Sphaerisporangium krabiense: one gene and its partner. Each later gene encodes a partner of the first gene's protein in a complex. Links are inferred from orthologs where the notes say so. Each region holds a gene or a part of one and is shown in the gene's direction. Other genes may lie near its edges.

What was found.
Region 2: the proteins of nusB (region 1) and rpsJ are in contact, whole or in part, in a solved structure (PDB 3D3B), measured with the Escherichia coli proteins. The link is inferred for Sphaerisporangium krabiense from one-to-one orthologs.

Annotation. Positions count from the first base shown.
Region 1 is NZ_JACHBR010000001.1:5,675,673-5,684,972, forward strand. Bases 6,437-9,300 are described here. They hold nusB (transcription antitermination factor NusB), read left to right. Parts: upstream 6,437-7,595; coding sequence 7,596-8,006; downstream 8,007-9,300. Other genes in these bases: BJ981_RS24905 (M24 family metallopeptidase), read left to right, coding at 6,437-6,980; efp (elongation factor P), read left to right, coding at 7,035-7,595; BJ981_RS24920 (class I SAM-dependent methyltransferase), read left to right, coding at 8,118-8,879; BJ981_RS24925 (DNA polymerase IV), read left to right, coding at 8,936-9,300. Also shown: BJ981_RS24875 (ABC transporter permease), read right to left, coding at 1-474; BJ981_RS24880 (AAA family ATPase), read left to right, coding at 869-1,768; BJ981_RS24885 (vWA domain-containing protein), read left to right, coding at 1,761-2,942; BJ981_RS24890 (XdhC family protein), read left to right, coding at 2,935-4,083; BJ981_RS24895 (nucleotidyltransferase family protein), read left to right, coding at 4,115-4,726; BJ981_RS24900 (LLM class F420-dependent oxidoreductase), read left to right, coding at 4,848-5,888; more of BJ981_RS24905, read left to right, coding at 5,931-6,436. UniProt on the Escherichia coli protein: Part of the processive rRNA transcription and antitermination complex (rrnTAC). The complex forms an RNA-chaperone ring around the RNA exit tunnel of RNA polymerase (RNAP).
Region 2 is NZ_JACHBR010000001.1:744,741-754,138, reverse strand. Bases 1,705-4,666 are described here. They hold rpsJ (30S ribosomal protein S10), read left to right. Parts: upstream 1,705-3,012; coding sequence 3,013-3,321; downstream 3,322-4,666. Other genes in these bases: rplW (50S ribosomal protein L23), read left to right, coding at 4,636-4,666; rplD (50S ribosomal protein L4), read left to right, coding at 3,986-4,636; rplC (50S ribosomal protein L3), read left to right, coding at 3,336-3,989; tuf (elongation factor Tu), read left to right, coding at 1,705-2,744. Outside these bases: fusA (elongation factor G), read left to right, coding at 1-1,443; more of tuf, read left to right, coding at 1,551-1,704; more of rplW, read left to right, coding at 4,667-4,938; rplB (50S ribosomal protein L2), read left to right, coding at 4,986-5,819; rpsS (30S ribosomal protein S19), read left to right, coding at 5,831-6,109; rplV (50S ribosomal protein L22), read left to right, coding at 6,137-6,505; rpsC (30S ribosomal protein S3), read left to right, coding at 6,505-7,347; rplP (50S ribosomal protein L16), read left to right, coding at 7,350-7,769; rpmC (50S ribosomal protein L29), read left to right, coding at 7,769-8,005; rpsQ (30S ribosomal protein S17), read left to right, coding at 7,998-8,288; rplN (50S ribosomal protein L14), read left to right, coding at 8,434-8,802; rplX (50S ribosomal protein L24), read left to right, coding at 8,812-9,126; rplE (50S ribosomal protein L5), read left to right, coding at 9,126-9,398. UniProt on the Escherichia coli protein: Involved in the binding of tRNA to the ribosomes. Part of the processive rRNA transcription and antitermination complex (rrnTAC). The complex forms an RNA-chaperone ring around the RNA exit tunnel of RNA polymerase (RNAP).

The DNA of each region.
Region 1 (9,300 bases):
CAGGGTGACCTTGGGCGTCTCGCCGATGCCGAACCACAGGATGAACAGCGGGATCAGGCCGAAGAACGGCAGCGCCCGCAGCATCTGCATGATCGGGTCCACGGCGTACTCGCCCGGGCGGCCGAGCCCGGCGACCACGGCGAGCAGCACGCCGGCGATCGCGCCGGCGGCGAAGCCGATGGCGACCCGTTGCAGGGACACCGCGATCGCCGTGGGGAGGACGCCCTCGGCGATCAGGTCGGTGGCGGTGGCGGCGACCGTGCTCGGCGCGGCGAGCAGGCGCTCGGGCAGCAGCCCGGCGCCGCTGGCGATCTGCCAGAGGACGACGACGGCCAGAGGGCTGAGCCATCGCCGCCAGGCCCGGGCGCGGCGCGGGGCACGGGACGCGCGCGGGGGCGGAACGGAGACGGTGGACGGCCCGGCGGCCGGGCCAGGGGCCCGTGCCGCCTGAACGTCCAGTGCGGGGGACGACATCAAGGAACCTCGCAGGGGTTGTTCTCGTGCGGCCTCCTCCCCATAATTGCCGTCATTTCCTACCGGGTCAATAGGGTTTTATGACCGGCCCCAGACGCGCACCGGCAGCCCTCCCGGGTCGTACGGCCCCCGAGCGGACGGGGGCCGCCGCGCGTAGTCTGATGAGGTGTCCGAAGAGGTCTCCGCCGTGGCGTCCGGCACGGTGCCGGATGCGGCACCCGGTACGGTGCCCGATGCGATGCCGGATGCAGGTGCCGATGCGGCTTCCGGCACGGTTCCTGATGCGGTGCCCGATGCGGTGCCGGATGTAGGTTCTGATGCGGCTTCGGGCGCGGTTCCTGATGCGGTGCCCGATGCGGTGCCGGATGCAGCTTCTGATGCGGCTTCCGGCGCGGTGACGGAGCCGGTACGCCGGGCGTCCGAGATCGGCGGCCCGGCCGCGCTCGCCGAGCTCCTCGACGCCCACGCCTATCTGGCCGGCGAGGGGCTGGCCACCGCGTGCTTCCTCGCGCTCAAGATGGGCAGGCCGCTGTTCCTGGAGGGCGAGGCGGGCGTCGGCAAGACCGAGCTGGCCAAGACCCTCGCCGCCGTGCTCGGCGCGCCCCTGATCCGGCTGCAGTGCTACGAGGGCCTGGACGCCGCGCAGGCCCTGTACGACTGGGACTTCGCCCGCCAGCTCCTGCACCTCAAGGCCGCCGAGGCCACGGGCGCCACCGGGGCCGCCGAGGCCGCGCGCCTGGAGGGCGAGCTGTACGACCGCAGGTTCCTCATCGCCCGTCCCCTGCTCAGGGCCCTGGAGACCCGGCCCGCCGTGCTGCTCGTGGACGAGATCGACCGCGCCGACGACGAGTTCGAGGCGTTCCTGCTGGAGGTCCTCTCCGACTTCAGCATCTCCATCCCCGAGCTCGGCACCGTGCGGGCCGCCGAGCCGCCCGTGGTGGTCGTCACCTCCAACCGCACCCGCGACGTCCACGACGCGCTGAAGCGCCGGTGCCTGTACCACTGGCTGGAGCACCCTCCGTTCGAGCGGGAGGTGGCGATACTCCTGCGGCGGCTGCCCGCCTGCACCGAGGCGCTCGCCGCCCAGGTCGCCGCCGCGGCCGGGCGCCTGCGCGCGGCCGGCCTGGTCAAGCCGCCCGGCGTCGCCGAGACCCTCGACTGGACCGGCGCCCTTCTCACGCTCGGCGCGCGCGACCTGGACCCGGGCCTGGCCGCCGCCACGCTCGGCGCCCTGCTGAAGTACCGCGAGGACCAGCAGACCGTCCTGACGAACGGACTGCTCCGCCATGCCTGACCCCGCCCGTCCCCCCTCCGGCGCCCGTCCGGCACCCGGCGGCGGTCCCTTCGGGACGGTCGTCACGAGCCCCGCGCGCACCGGGGACGCGGCCGCCCTGGCCGCGACGGTCACCGGATTCGCCCGCACCCTGCGCGCCGCGGGCGTTCCCGCCGACCACGAGCGCACCCAGGCCATGCTGGACGCCGCCGCCCACCTGGGCGCCGCCGACCGCGCGGCCGTCTACTGGGCCGGCCGCCTCACCATGTGCGCCGGCCCCGACGACCTGCCCCGCTACGACCGCTGCTTCGCCGCCTACTTCGGTGGCGAGCGCCCCGGGCCGGGCCGCCCGGCCCCCGTGGTCACCGTCGTCCGCCACACGATGGCCCTGGACGGCGACGGCCCCTCCGGCGACGCCTCCCGCGAGGCCCTGGCGGCCACGGCGGCCTGGGCCGAGGTGCTCAGGCACCGCGACGTCGCCCGCATGACCCCCGCCGAGCTGGCCGAGGTGCACCGCATGATCGGGCTGCTGCGCGCCCGCAGGGAGCCGCGCCGCTCCCGCCGGTTCGCATCCTCCCCTCGGGGCAGGCTCGACCCGCGCCGCACGATGCGCGAGACCCTGCGCAGGGGCGGCGAGATCGCCCGCCTGCGCCGCAGGTCGCGCCGGGTGCGGCCCCGCCGCGTCGTGCTGCTGGTCGACGTCAGCGGCTCCATGGCCCCCTACGCCGACACGCTGCTGCGGTTCGCCCACGCGCTGGTGCGGTGCGAGCCGCGCGCCACCGAGGTGTTCAGCGTCGGCACCCGGCTCACCCGGATCACCCCCGCGCTGCGCCACCGCGACCCCGGCGCGGCCATGCGCGAGGTCTCGGCCGCCGTCCCCGACTGGCGCGGCGGCACCCGGCTGGGCGAGGAGCTCAAGCGGTTCCTCGACGCCGGCTCCACGGCCAGGGGCGCCATCGTCGTGATCGCCTCGGACGGCTGGGAGCGCGGCGACCCGTCCCTGCTCGGCCGGCAGATGGCCCGGCTGTCCCGCCTCGCCTATCGGGTCGTGTGGGCGAACCCCCACAAAGGGCACGAGGGGTACCAGCCGCTGACCGGCGGCATGCGCGCCGCGCTGCCCTACGTCGGGGCGTTCGTCGCCGGGCACAGCCTGGCCGCCTTCGAGGAGCTCGCGGAAAGGCTGTCGCATGCGTGACGTGCTCTCCCAGATCGTGCGCTGGTGGGAGGCGGGGGAGCGGTTCGGGGTGGCCACCGTCGTGGACACCTTCCGCAGCGCGCCCCGGCCGCCCGGCGCGTCCATGGCCGTCCTCGGGGACGAGGCCGTCGGCAGCGTGTCCGGCGGCTGCGTCGAGGGCGCGGTGTACGAGCTGTCGCGCGAGGTCGCCGCCGGAGGGCGCCCGGTGCTCCAGCGGTACGGGGTCAGCGACGACGACGCCTTCTCGGTCGGGCTCACCTGCGGCGGGATCATCGACATCCTCGTCGAGCCTGTGTCCAAGGACGACTTCCCCGAGCTCGGCGAGATCGCGGCCTCGGTGCGCCGCCACGAGCCGGTGGCCGTCGCCACCGTCCTGCCCGGCCCCCGGCGGCGGGGCGCGCGCCGGGTGGTGTGGCCCGGCCGCGCCTCCGGCTCGCTCGGGCCCGCCCGGCTCGACGCCGCCGTGGACGACGACGCCCGCGGCATGCTCGCCCAGGGGCTCACGTCCGTGCGCAGGTACGGGACGCGCGGCGAGCGGCGTCTGGACGAGCTGCCGGTCTTCGTCCACTCCTTCGCCCCGCCGCCGCGCATGCTCGTCTTCGGGGCCATCGACTTCGCCGCCGCCGTCGCCAGGATCGGCAGGTTCCTCGGCTACCACGTCGTGGTGTGCGACGCCCGCCCGGTGTTCGCCACGGCCAAGCGCTTCCCCGAGGCGGACGAGGTCGTCGTCAAGTGGCCGCACGACTACCTCTCCACCGCCCACGTCGACGCCCGCACGGTGATCTGCGTGCTCACCCACGACCCGAAGTTCGACGTCCCCCTGCTGGAGGTCGCGCTGCGCACCGAGGCCGGGTACGTCGGCGCGATGGGGTCGCGCCGCACCCACGAGGACCGCCTGGCCCGGCTGCGCGAGGCGGGCCTCACCGCGGACGAGCTGGCCCGGCTGCGCTCCCCGATCGGGCTGGACCTCGGGGCGCGCACCCCTGAGGAGACCGCCGTGTCCATCGCCGCCGAGCTGATACAGCTCCGCTGGGGCGGCTCGGGCCGCGCGCTCAGCGACACCACCGGCCGCATCCACGGCCCGGCGGACGGCGGGCACGACACGGGCGCGACCGGTCCCGGCACGCGGGGCGGCGGATGAGCATGGCAGATCCCGGCACGGGGGGCGGCGGATGAGCGGGCCGTGCGCCGGGCTGTTGCTGGCCGCGGGGGCGGGGACGCGGCTCGGCACGCCCAAGGCGCTGCTGGAGTTCCAGGGGGAGCGGCTGGCCGACCGCGGGGCGCGCCTGCTGCGCGAGGGCGGCTGCCATCCGGTCGTCGTGGTGCTCGGCGCGGCCGAGGTGCGGGTCGGCGGGGCCGTCGCCGTCCGCAATCCCGACTGGCGCACCGGCATGGCGTCCTCGCTGCGCGCCGGGCTCGACGCGCTCCCGCCCGCCGCGGACGCGGTCGTGGTGGCCCTGGCCGACCAGCCGCTGGTCCGCGCCGAGGCCGTGCGCCGGCTGATCGTGGCGCGGGCGGCGGGCGCGGCGGTGGCGGTCGCCACCTACGGCGGCGCGCCGCGCAACCCGGTGCTGATCGGCCGCGAGCACTTCGGCGAGGTCCTGAGGCTCGCCGCCGGGGACGCGGGCGCGCGCCCCTTCCTGCGCGCCCATCCCGAACTGGTCACGCCCGTGCCCTGCGACGACGCCGGGGACCCGGCCGACATCGACACCGTGGCCGACCTGGAGCGCCTCACCGCCGTGCCGCGGCCGCCGGTCGCGCCGGACGGCCGCGACCGGCCCTGAGGGGCGGCAGCGGCGGCCGGGCGGGAGACGCCGCGCGCGCCGGGCTTTCCCGCCGCCGGGGGACTCGGTAGCCTGTCCGTGACTGGAACATCATTCGGTTTCTTTGGCGAGGGGACTCGACATGCGCGTGGGCATGGCGCTCAACTACGCGGGTGGCTTCAAGGAGACGGTGGCCGAGCTGGCGGACTACGAGAGCGCCGGGCTCGACATCGTCTTCGTCGCCGAGGCCTACGGCTTCGACGCCGTGAGCCAGATGGGCTACATCGCCGCCCGCACCCGGCGCGTCCAGATCGCCTCGGGCATCCTGCCGATCTACTCGCGCACCCCCTCCCTGCTCGCCATGACCGCCGCCGGCATGGACTACGTCTCCGACGGCCGCTTCGTGCTCGGCCTCGGCGCCTCCGGGCCGCAGGTCGTCGAGGGCTTCCACGGCGTGCCCTACACCGCGCCGCTCGGCCGCACCCGCGAGGTGATCGAGATCTGCCGCAAGGTCTGGCGGCGCGAGCGGCTCACCTACGAGGGCGCGCACTACACGCTGCCGCTGCCCCCCGGCCAGGGCACCGGGCTCGGCAAGCCGCTCAAGCTGATCAACCACCCGGTGCGCCCGCGCATCCCCATCGTGCTCGCCGCCATCGGCCCGAAGAACGTCGAGCTGACCGCCGAGCTGGCCGAGGGCTGGGAGCCGATCTTCTACGTCCCCGAGAAGGCCGCCGAGGTGTGGGGCCCGTCGCTGAAGGCGGGCACGGCCCGGCGCTCAGGCGACCTCGGCGAGCTGGACGTCATCGCCCAGGCCGCCCTCGCCATCGGCGAGGACGCGGGGGACCTGCTCGAGCTCGGCCGCCCCATGGCCGCGCTCTACATCGGCGGCATGGGCGCCAGGGGCAGGAACTTCTACAACGACCTGGCCCGCCGCTACGGCTACGAGAAGGAGGCCCGGCTCATCCAGGACCTCTACCTGGACGGCAAGAAGGACGAGGCCGCGGCGGCGGTGCCGAGAGAGCTACTGGAGAAGATGTCGCTCGTCGGCCCCGAGGGCTTCGTCAGGGAACGCGTCGCCGCGCTGAAGGAGTCCGGGGTCACCACGCTCAACGTCGCCCCGCTCGCCGCCACCCACGAGGAGCGCGTCCGGCTCGTCGAGAAGATCCGCGACATCGCCGCCTGATCCCCGGCGGGATATGACGGGCGAGGCCGTACAGTCTCGGACATGACCGCCATTCACCACACGCGGCGCACCCGGCTCGCCGCGCTGCTGGCCGGGCACGACGTGGACGCCCTGCTGGTCACCCGCGGCGTCAACGTGCGCTACCTGACCGGGCTGGCCAGCTCGAACGCCGCGGTGCTCGTGCGGGCGGACGCCTCGGCCGTCCTCGCCACCGACTCCCGGTACATCGAGACCGCGCGCCGCCACTGCGCCGGCGTCGAGGTCGTCGAGCGGCGCGACGTGGCCGGCTCCCTGGCCGGGATGGCCGCCCGGCCCGGCATCGAGGCGCACGACATGTCAGTGGCCCTGTACCGGCGCCTCGGCGGCGACCTCGTCCCCCTGGACCGGCCGGTGGAGGCGCTGCGGGTGGTCAAGGACGAGAGCGAGATCGACGCGCTGCGCGTCGCCTGCGAGCTGACCGACCAGGCGTTCGCCGACGTCCTGCCCGCGATCGCGCCCGGCACGACCGAGCGGGAGCTGGCCCGCGCGCTGGAGGCCCGCATGGGCGAGCTCGGCGCCGACCGGCCCGCCTTCGACACCATCGTGGCGAGCGGCCCCAACGGCTCGGTGCCCCACCACGCGCCCACCGCTCGTCCCATCGAGCGCGGCGACCTGGTCACCATGGACTTCGGCGCCCTGTACCAGGGCTACCACGCCGACATGACCCGGACGGTCGCCGTGGGCGAGCCCGCCGCCTGGCAGCGCGACCTGTACGAGCTGGTCCTGCGCGCGCAGCGCGCCGGGCGCGAGGCCCTGGCCCCCGGCGCGGACATCGCCGAGGTGGACGGGGCGGCGCGCGGGCTCATCGAGGCGGCCGGGCACGGCGAGCACTTCGGGCACGGGCTCGGCCACGGCGTCGGCCTGGAGATCCACGAGGATCCGTTCCTGCGTTCCACGGGTGCCGGTAGACTTGAGGATCGAGTTCCGATCACCGTCGAGCCCGGTGTCTACCTGCCGGGCAGGGGCGGCGTCCGGATCGAGGACACTCTCGTCACGCGTGCCGGCGGCCCGGAACTCCTCACCCGGACGACCAAGGAACTGCTGGTCCTGTGACGGGCGGGAAAGCGGCCGAGCTCAGCGTGACCATCACGACGCAGGAGATTACGAGTGGCGACGACCAACGACCTCAAGACCGGCCTTGTGCTCAGGCTCGACGGCGGCGAGCTGTGGAGCGTGGTGGAGTTCCAGCACGTCAAGCCCGGTAAGGGCGGCGCCTTCGTCCGCACCAAGCTGAAGAACGTGCTCTCGGGCAAGGTCGTGGACAAGACCTTCAACGCGGGCGTCAAGGTCGAGGTGGCCAACGTCGACAAGCGCGAGATGCAGTTCTCCTACCTCGACGGCGACGAGTTCGTGTTCATGGACACCGAGACCTACGACATGCTGAACGTCCCGCGTCCCACGGTCGGCGACGCGGCCAACTACCTGCTGGAGAACGGCCTCGCCACGGTGGCGATCAACGACGGCAACGTCCTGTACGTCGAGCTTCCCGCCGCCGTCGAGCTGACCATCGCCCAGACCGAGCCGGGTCTGCAGGGCGACCGCTCCACCGGCGGCACCAAGCCCGCCACGCTGGAGACCGGCGCCGAGATCAAGGTCCCTCTCTTCATCACCACGGGTGAGAAGGTCAAGGTCGACACTCGCACCGGCGAGTACCTCGGCCGGGCCTGAGTGTCCGCGCGGGGAAAGGCGCGCAGGCGCGCACTGGACATCCTCTTCGAGGCGGAACTGCGGAGCGAGCGGGCGACCAAGGTGCTCGCCGAGCGCGTCGAGCGGGCCGAGCCGCCGGTCAACGAGTACACCTCGGCCCTGGTCGAGGGCGTGGACCGGCACCGCGCCCGCGTCGACGAGCTGATCTCCACCTACTCCGAGGGCTGGACCCTCGACCGCATGCCCGCCGTGGACCGCAACCTGCTGCGCGCCGGCACCTACGAACTGCTGTGGATGCCCGACGTCCCGGAGGCCGTGGTCATCAGCGAGTGGGTGCACCTGGCCTCCGAGCTCTCCACCGACGAGTCGCCGCAGTTCGTCAACGGCCTGCTGGCCCGGTTCAAGCAGCTCAAGCCGTCCCTCGTCCTGTAGGGCGCGCCGCCTCCCGCGCGTGGGGGGCCGTCGGCCGCGGGTAGGCTGGGCCCCTACCGACGTCCCCGATCGAGGTTCCGATCGGCGTCCTCGCGAGGAGGCGAGCTGAACGTGCCCACCGAAGGCCCCACACGCCAGGCGGCCGCCACCCCGGCGGTGCGCACCGCCGTGGTCTGGGAGGCCCTGCGCGCCGCGCTCGCCGGACTGGCGGACGCGACCGGGCGCGAGCGGCTCGACATCGTCGACGCCGGGGGCGGCACGGGCGGCTTCGCCGTGCCGCTGGCCGGGCTCGGCCACGCCGTCACCGTGGTGGACCCCAGCCCCGACTCCCTGGCCGCCCTGGAGCGCCGGGCCGCCGAGGCGGGGGTGGCGGTCAAGGGCATCCAGGGCGACACCGCCGACCTGCGCCACGTGCTGGACCCCGGCTGCGCCGACCTGGTGCTGTGCCACAGCGTCCTCGAGTACGTCGAGGACCCCGCCGGGGCGCTGGCCGCCGTCGCGGGCCTGCTGCGGCCGGGCGGGCTGATCAGCGTCCTCGCGGCCAACCCGGTCGCGACCGCGATCCACCGTTCGCTCGCCGGCCACTTCGACGAGGCGCGCCAGGCCCTGTCCGACCCCTCGGGCCGCTGGGGCGACCAGGACCCGACGCCGCGCAGGTTCGGCGGCGCGGCGCTGGCCGGCCTGCTGTCGGCCGCGGGGTTCGCGCCCGGCGAGGTCAGGGGCGTGCGCGTCTTCGCCGACCTGGTGCCGGGCCGCCTGCTCGACGGCGAGCCCGGCGCGGCCCGCGCGCTGGTGGCGCTGGAGCAGGCCGCCGCCGCCCACCCCGTGCTGCGCGACATCGCCACCCAGCTCCACGTCCTCGCCCGGCGCTGACCACGTCACGGCGTGCCGCCCGGCGGCTAGAACGCGTGTTCGGGTAGGATCGAGGTGTGTCGCGCAAGCAGGTTCTGCGGCCCGAGCCGGGGCGGAGGCGCCCCCCGGCCCAGGCGCCGCCGGCCGACGACACCGGGTGCCCGATCCTGCACGTCGACATGGACGCCTTCTACGCCAGCGTCGAGCTGCTGGAGCGTCCCGAGCTCAAGGGCACCCCGGTGATCATCGGTGCGGCGGGCGCCCGCGGCGTGGTGCTCAGCGCCACCTACGAGGCCAGACGGTTCGGCGTCCACTCGGCGATGCCGATGACCCGCGCCCGCCGCCTCTGCCCGCAGGCCGTGGTGATCCCGCCGAGCCACGGCAAGTACTCCGAGGTCTCCAAGAGCGTGATGGAGATCTTCTACGCGGTCACCCCCGAGGT
Region 2 (9,398 bases), 4.9 Mb from region 1 along the record:
GAGACCGTGGCCGAGAACGACGACGAGCTCATGGAGCTCTACCTGGAGGGCGTCGAGCCCACCGAGGAGCAGCTCGTCGCCGCCATCCGCCGCACGACGCTGTCCAGCGCGCTCAACCCGGTCCTGTGCGGCACCGCGTTCAAGAACAAGGGCGTCCAGCCCCTGCTCGACGCGATCGTCGCCTACCTCCCGGCCCCGACCGACATCCCCGCCTTCAAGGGGCACGCGGTCGGCAACGAGGAGCAGGAGATCGAGCGGCACGCGGACCCGAACGAGCCGTTCGCCGCCCTGGCCTTCAAGATCATGAGCGACCAGCACCTGGGCAAGCTCACCTACATCCGCATCTACTCGGGCACGCTCGAGACCGGCACCGCGGTGATCAACTCGGTGAAGGGCAAGAAGGAGCGGATCGGCAAGATCTACCAGATGCACGCCAACAAGCGCGAGGAGCGCTCGTCGGCGATCGCCGGTCAGATCGTCGCCGTCATGGGCCTGAAGGACACCACCACCGGTGACACCCTCTCCGACCCGACCAACCAGGTCGTCCTGGAGTCGATGAACTTCCCCGCCCCGGTCATCAACGTGGCCATCGAGCCCAAGACCAAGGGCGACCAGGAGAAGCTCGGCACCGCGATCCAGCGCCTGGCCGAGGAGGACCCCTCCTTCCAGGTTCGCAGGGACGAGGAGACCGGCCAGACGGTCATCTGGGGTATGGGCGAGCTCCACCTGGAGATCCTCGTCGACCGGATGCGCCGCGAGTTCAAGGTCGAGGCCAACGTCGGCCGCCCGCAGGTCGCCTACCGCGAGACCATCCGCCGCAAGGTGGAGAAGGTCGACTACACGCACAAGAAGCAGACCGGTGGTTCCGGCCAGTTCGCGCGCGTGATCATCGACCTGGAGCCGCTGGGCGAGGGCAACGACGGCTACGAGTTCGCGAACAAGGTCACCGGTGGCCGCATCCCCAGGGAGTACATCCCCTCGGTGGACGCGGGCGCGCAGGAGGCCGCGGAGTTCGGCGTTCTGGCCGGCTACCCGATGGTGGGTGTGAAGGTCACCCTCCAGGACGGTACCTACCACGAGGTCGACTCCTCCGAAATGGCTTTCAAGATCGCCGGTTCGATGGCCTTCAAGGAGGCCGCGCGCCGCGCCGACGCCGTGATCCTTGAGCCCATGATGTCCGTCGAGGTCACCACGCCCGAGGACTACATGGGTGACGTCATCGGCGACCTCAACGGGCGCCGCGGGCAGATCCAGGCGATGGAGGACCGTACCGGGGCCAAGGTGATCCAGGCCCTGGTCCCGCTGTCAGAGATGTTCGGCTACGTGGGCGACCTGCGCAGCAAGACCCAGGGCCGGGCTGTCTACAGCATGCAGTTCAACTCCTATGCGGAGGTGCCCCCGGGCATCGCCAAGGAGATCGTCGCGAAGGCTCGGGGCGAATAGGTCCGAGACCCCGACGGCCCGGGGGGCGAGCGATCGCCCTCCCGGGCATCGGGCTCCGAGCCCGAGTGAGTAGCAAGTCACGTCAGAATCTCTAAGGAGACAGAGCAGTGGCCAAGGCCAAGTTCGAGCGGACCAAGCCGCACGTGAACATCGGCACCATTGGGCACATCGACCACGGCAAGACCACTCTGACCGCGGCGATCACCAAGGTGCTCCACGACCGTTTCCCTCACCTCAATGAGGCGACCCCGTTCGACAAGATCGACAAGGCGCCCGAGGAGAAGGCTCGCGGTATCACCATCTCCATCGCGCACGTCGAGTACCAGACCGAGAAGCGCCACTACGCCCACGTGGACTGCCCCGGTCACGCCGACTACGTGAAGAACATGATCACCGGTGCCGCGCAGATGGACGGCGCCATCCTCGTGGTCGCCGCCACCGACGGCCCGATGCCGCAGACGAAGGAGCACGTCCTCCTGGCCCGCCAGGTCGGCGTCCCCTACATCGTCGTCGCGCTGAACAAGGCCGACATGGTCGATGACGAGGAGATCCTGGAGCTCGTCGAGCTCGAGGTCCGCGAGCTGCTGTCCGCTCAGGAGTTCCCGGGCGACGACCTGCCGGTCGTCCGCGTCTCGGCGCTGAAGGCGCTCGAGGGCGACGAGAAGTGGGGCGACTCGATCATCGAGCTCATGAACGCCGTGGACGACAACGTCCCCGAGCCCGTTCGTGACACCGAGAAGCCGTTCCTCATGCCGATCGAGGACGTGTTCTCGATCACCGGCCGCGGCACCGTCGTGACCGGTCGTATCGAGCGCGGCATCGTCAAGGTCAACGAGACCGTCGACATCATCGGCATCAAGGACAAGAGCACCACGACCACCGTCACCGGTGTCGAGATGTTCCGCAAGCTCCTCGACGAGGGACGCGCCGGCGACAACGTCGGTCTGCTCCTTCGTGGCATCAAGCGCGAGGACGTCGAGCGCGGCCAGTGCATCATCAAGCCGGGCACGACCACCCCGCACACGGAGTTCGAGGCGCAGGTCTACATCCTGTCGAAGGACGAGGGCGGCCGCCACACGCCGTTCTTCAACAACTACCGCCCGCAGTTCTACTTCCGCACCACGGACGTCACGGGCGTCGTCACCCTGCCCGAGGGCACCGAGATGGTCATGCCCGGTGACAACACCGAGATGACCGTCCAGCTCATCCAGCCCATCGCGATGGAGGACGGCCTCAAGTTCGCCATCCGCGAGGGTGGACGGACCGTCGGCGCGGGCCGGGTCACGAAGATCATCAAGTAGCACGACCGCGGGTCGGCGGTCGGGGCCGGAGCAGTCCGGGCCCGACCGCCGCACCACGACGGGGCCGCGAGGCCCCCGAGCCCGCGGCGAGCTCCGAGCCCGATCCAGGCCCGTGATCTCGCAGTCGTCTCGGACGGAGACGACCGAGTCGACTGCAAGATCACGGAATGACGAGGCGGGTCACGGGGCGCGAGCCACGGGAACCTGACAGCGGCACAAGGCCGCACGAAACTTTTGCAGGACGACAGCGAAGGACACCGAGGCCACTATGGCGGGACAGAAGATCCGCATCCGGCTTAAGGCCTATGACCACGAGGTCATCGATAGCTCGGCCAAGAAGATCGTCGAGACGGTGACGCGGACTGGCGCCAAGGTCGCGGGCCCGGTGCCGTTGCCGACCGAGAAGAACGTGTACTGCGTCATCCGCTCGCCGCACAAGTACAAGGACAGCCGTGAGCACTTCGAAATGCGCACGCACAAGCGGCTGATTGACATCATCGATCCGACGCCGAAGACGGTCGACTCGCTCATGCGGCTCGACCTCCCGGCCGGCGTCGACATCTCGATCAAGCTCTGAGGGAACGCACTGACATGGCTAAGCAGATCAAGGGCGTCCTGGGCAAGAAGCTCGGCATGACCCAGGTCTTCGACGAGGGGAACCGGATCGTCCCGGTCACCGTCGTCGAGGCCGGTCCGTGCGTGGTGACCCGCGTCCGCAGTGAGGAAAAGGACGGCTACTCCGCTGTTCAGCTCGGCTACGGGCAGGTAGACCCGCGCAAGGTCAACAAGCCCCTGGGTGACTACCTGCGCAAGCACGACATCACCCCGCGCCGCTACTTCGTCGAGGTCCGCACCACCGACGCCTCCGAGTACACCCTCGGCCAGGAGATCACGGCCGAGACCTTCGAGGCCGGTCAGTTCGTGGACGTCACCGGCAAGAGCAAGGGCAAGGGCTTCGCCGGCGTCATGAAGCGGCACGGCTTCCGCGGTCTCGGCGCCTCGCACGGCACCCAGCGCAAGCACCGTTCGCCCGGCTCCATCGGTGGCTGCGCCACCCCGGGCCGCGTCTTCAAGGGCCTGCGCATGGCGGGCCGCATGGGCAACACCCGCGTCACGATCCAGAACCTCAAGGTTCACGCCGTGGACGCCGAGAAGGGCCTCATCCTGCTCAAGGGTGCGGTTCCCGGCGCCAACGGGAGCCTGGTGCTGATTCGCACCGCCGCCAAGAAGGGGGCCGAGAAGTGAGCACGACCATCGACGTCCTCGACGCGGCCGGCGCGAAGACCGGCACCGTCGACCTGCCGGAGGATGTCTTCGGCGCCAAGGTCAACATCCCGCTGATCCACCAGGTCGTCGTCGCCCAGCTGGCCGCGCGCCGCCAGGGCACCCACAAGACGAAGACCCGTGGCGAGGTCAGCGGTGGTGGCAAGAAGCCGTACCGGCAGAAGGGCACCGGCCGCGCCCGTCAGGGCTCGACCCGCGCGCCGCAGTTCGCCGGCGGTGGCACCGTCCACGGCCCGCAGCCGCGCGACTACTCGCAGCGGACGCCCAAGAAGATGAAGGCCGCCGCCCTGCGCGGCGCCCTCAGCGACCGGGCGAGCGGCGGCCGGGTGTACATCGTCGACGGCCTGGTCACGGGGGAGACCCCGAAGACCAAGGCGGCGATCGAGGCCCTGCGCACCATCACCAAGGCGCGCAGCGTCCTGGTCGTGGTCGACGCCGACGACGAGCTCACCTGGCTGAGCCTGCGCAACGCGCCGGAGGTCCACCTGCTGGACGCCGGCCAGCTGAACACCTATGACGTGCTCTGCTACGACGACCTGGTCTTCACCCGTGAGGCCTACGACCAGGTCGTGGCGCGGCTGGGCAACGGCGGGAAGGAAGACGCCTGATGCAGAAGATCGCCGACCCGCGCGACATCATCATCAAGCCGATCGTCTCCGAGAAGAGCTACGGCCTGATCGATGAGCACAACAAGTACACGTTCCTGGTGCGCAAGACGGCCAACAAGACCCAGGTCAAGATCGCTATCGAGCAGATCTTCGGCGTCAAGGTCACGAGCGTGAACACGATCAACAGGCAGGGCAAGCGCAAGCGCACGAGGTTCGGCTACGGCCAGCGTCCGAGCACCAAGCGGGCGATCGTGAGCCTGGTGGAAGGCGACCGGATCGACATCTTCGGTCAGATCGGCTGATCACCACCGCTTTGCCAAGCAACACCGACGAAGGATGAACGAAAAAGATGGGCATCCGTAAATACAAGCCGACGACGCCGGGCCGGCGCGGCGCGAGCGTCTCGGACTTCGCCGAGATCACGCGCAGCACGCCCGAGAAGTCGCTGCTTGCCCCCCTGCACAGCAAGGGCGGCCGTAACGTCCATGGGCGTGTGACCGCGCGTCACCAGGGCGGCGGGCACAAGCGCGCCTACCGCATCATCGACTTCCGGCGCCACGACAAGGACGGCATCCCGGCCAAGGTCGCGCACATCGAGTACGACCCGAACCGGACCTCGCGCATCGCGCTCCTGCACTACGCGGACGGCGAGAAGCGCTACATCCTCGCTCCCACCGGGATCAAGCAGGGCGACCGCATCGAGAACGGCCCCGCGGCCGACATCAAGCCGGGCAACTGCCTGCCGCTGCGCAACATCCCGACCGGTACCTTCATCCACGCCGTGGAGCTGAAGCCGGGCGGCGGGGCGAAGCTCGGCCGGTCCGCCGGCGCGCAGATCCAGCTGCTGGCCAAGGAAGGGCAGATGGCCACGCTGCGCATGCCCTCCGGCGAGATGCGCCAGGTCGACGTGCGCTGCCGCGCCTCGGTCGGCCAGGTCGGCAACGCCGAGCAGGCCAACATCAGCATCGGCAAGGCCGGTCGTAACCGCTGGAAGGGCAAGCGCCCGACCGTCCGCGGTGTCGCCATGAACCCGGTCGACCACCCGCACGGCGGTGGTGAGGGCAAGACCTCCGGTGGCCGCCACCCGGTGAACCCCAAGGGCAAGCCCGAGGGCCGTACCCGTCAGGCCAACAAGGCCAGCGACCGCCTGATCATCCGTCGGCGGAGCAAGAAGAAGCGGTAGGAGCAGCCTAAATGCCACGTAGCCTTAAGAAGGGTCCTTTCGTTGACGACCACCTGATGAAGAAGGTGGACACGCAGAACGAGAAGGGCACCAAGAACGTCATCAAGACGTGGTCGCGGCGCTCCATGATCGTGCCGGACATGCTGGGTCACACGATCGCCGTTCACGACGGGCGCAAGCACGTCCCGGTGTTCGTCACCGAGTCGATGATCGGCCACAAGCTGGGCGAGTTCGCGCCGACGCGGACCTTCCGCAGCCACGTCAAGGAAGACCGGCGTAGCCGGCGGTAAGCGCCTTTCAGAAACGAGGAGTAAGCGATGGAAGCCAGGGCTCAGGCGCGGTTCGTCCGCGTCACGCCCCAGAAGGCCCGCCGCGTGGTGGACCTTATTCGCGGGCTGCCCGCTTCGGAGGCGCAGGCCGTGCTGCAGTTCGCCACCCAGGCGGCGAGCGAGCCGATCTACAAGGTGCTGTCGAGCGCGATGGCGAACGCCGAGCACAACTTCAAGCTCGATCGCGAGTCGCTGGTCGTGAGCCGGGCGTGGGTCGACGAGGGCCCGACGCTGAAGCGGTTCCGTCCCCGTGCCCAGGGCCGTGCCTATCGGATCAACAAGCGGACGAGCCACATCACCGTGATCGTCGAAGCCCGGCCCGAGCGCCAGGGCAAGCCGAAGGGAAGGACCCGCTAGTGGGCCAGAAGGTTAACCCGCACGGGTTCCGCCTCGGCATCACGACCGACTTCAAGAGCCGGTGGTACGCCGACAAGCTGTACAAGTCCTACGTCGCCGAGGACGTGTCGATCCGCCGCATGCTGCAGAAGGGCATGGAGCGGGCCGGCATCTCCAAGGTCGAGATCGAGCGGACCACCGACCGCGTCCAGGTCGACATCCACACCGCGCGGCCGGGCATCGTCATCGGCCGCCGCGGCGCCGAGGCGGACCGCATCCGTGGCGACCTCGAGAAGCTGACCAAGAAGCAGGTCCAGCTCAACATCCTTGAGGTCAAGAACCCCGAGGTCGACGCTCAGCTCGTCGCCCAGGGCGTGGCCGAGCAGCTCTCCAGCCGGGTCTCCTTCCGGCGGGCGATGCGCAAGGCCATGCAGTCGGCGATGAAGAGCGGCGCCAAGGGCATCCGTGTCCAGTGCTCCGGCCGTCTCGGCGGCGCCGAGATGTCGCGCTCGGAGTTCTACCGCGAGGGCCGCGTGCCGCTGCACACCCTTCGCGCGGACATCGACTACGGCTTCTACGAGGCCCGCACCACCTTCGGCCGCATCGGCGTGAAGGTGTGGATCTACAAGGGCGAGGCCCCGACCAGCCGCGCGGAGCGCGAGGCGGCGGCCGCCGGCGCGCGCGCCGGCCAGCGTCGCGACCGCACCGACCGGCCGCAGCGCGGCCGTGGCGCGGGCGGCGGCGGCCGTGGCCGTGACGGCGCGGGCCGCGGTGGCCGCGGCGGGGCCAAGACCGAGAGCACCGCGCCCGCTGGGGCGCCCGAGAGTGGCCCGGCGGAGCAGCCGGGTGCTGAAGGGAGCTGACCATGCTGATCCCGCGCAGGGTCAAGCACCGTAAGCAGCACCGGCCTGACCGCAGCGGAGCCGCCAAGGGCGGCACCAGGGTCGTGTTCGGCGAGTTCGGCATCCAGGCGCTTGAGCACCACTACGTGACCAACCGCCAGATCGAGGCCGCGCGTATCGCCATGACCCGGCACATCCGCCGTGGCGGCAAGGTGTGGATCAACATCTACCCGGACCGTCCCCTGACGAAGAAGCCCGCCGAGACCCGCATGGGTTCCGGTAAGGGTTCGCCGGAGTGGTGGATCGCCAACGTCAAGCCCGGCCGCGTCATGTTCGAGCTGTCCGGCGTCAGCGAGCCGGTCGCCCGCGAGGCCCTGCGCCGCGCGATGCACAAGCTCCCGATGAAGTGCCGGTTCGTCAAGCGTGAAGTGGGTGAGGCGTGATGGCTAAGGGCCTGACCGCCGGTGAGCTGCGGACTTCTGACCAGGAAGAGCTGGTCCAGAAGCTGAAGGAAGCCAAGGAGGAGCTGTTCAACCTCCGCTTCCAGGCGGCGACCGGTCAGTTGGAGAGCCACGGGCGGCTGCGCGCCGTCCGGCGCGAGATCGCCCGTATCTACACCGTGATGCGCGAGCGCGAGCTCGGCATCATCACGGTCGAGAAGGAGCCGAGCGATGGCTGAGACCACCGAGACCAGCACCGAGACCGCCCAGGCGCGGAACTACCGCAAGACCCGCGAGGGTCTGGTCGTCAGCGACAAGATGGACAAGACCGTCGTCGTCGCCGTCGAGGACCGCGTCAAGCACCCGCTGTACGGCAAGGTCATCCGCCGTACGACCAAGTACAAGGCCCACGACGAGGCCAACACCGCCGGCGTCGGCGACCGCGTCCTTCTGATGGAGACCCGGCCGCTGTCCGCCACCAAGCGGTGGCGGGTCGTGGAGATCCTCGAGCGGGCCAAGTAAGTCGCCGTGCGGGAGGCCCCCCGGAAGGGGGTCTCCCGTGTGGCGTCCCCCCTCGGGCCGGTAAGACCGGCCGGGGGCGCATTAGACCGAATCTAGTTCCGCCAGGCTCAATGAATGAGAACCGGCGTGACATACGGGAGTTGACGTGATCCAGCAGGAGTCGCGGCTCAAGGTCGCCGACAACACGGGTGCCAAGGAGCTGTTGTGCATCCGGGTGCTCGGTGGCTCGGGTCGGCGCTACGCGGGTATCGGCGACATCATCGTCGCGACGGTGAAGGACGCTCTTCCCGCCGCGGGCGTCAAGAAGGGTGATGTGGTCAAGGCTGTCGTGGTGCGCACCAGCAAGGAGCGCCGCCGCCCCGACGGCTCCTACATCCGCTTCGACGAGAACGCCGCGGTCATCATCAAGGACAGTGGTGACCCTCGGGGCACGCGTATCTTCGGTCCGGTGGGTCGCGAGCTGCGCGAGAAGAAGTTCATGCGCATCATCTCGCTCGCGCCGGAGGTGTTGTAGATGCCGAAGCTGCATGTGAAGAAGGGTGACCTCGTCCAGGTCATCGCCGGTAAGGACAAGGGTGCCAAGGGTCGTGTGATCCGCGCCCTGCCGCGCGAGGACCGCGTGGTGGTGGAGGGCGTGAACCTGATCAAGAAGCACTCCAAGGTCACCCACCAGGGCCCGCGCGGCGCCAAGGAAGGCGGCGTGCAGACCCTGGAGGCGCCCATCCACGTGAGCAACGTCAAGAAGCTCAAGGATGACGCCAAGAAGGACGAGGCGACGAAGGACGACAAGCCCGCCAAGAAGGCCGCCGAGGCCGACGAATCGGGTGAGGACAACTGATGACCGCCACCACTACCGAGACCGAGCGCCCCGCGCCGCGCCTCAAGCTCCGCTACCGCGAGGAGATCGCGGACAAGCTGCGTGAGCAGTTCGGCATCGCGAACGTCATGCAGATCCCCAAGCTCACCAAGATCAAGGTGAACATGGGCGTCGGCGAGGCGGCCCGCGACTCCAAGCTGATCGAGGGCGCGGTGCGCGACCTCACCGCCATCACCGGCCAGAAGCCGGCCGTGGCCCACGCCCGCAAGTCCATCGCGCAGTTCAAGCTGCGC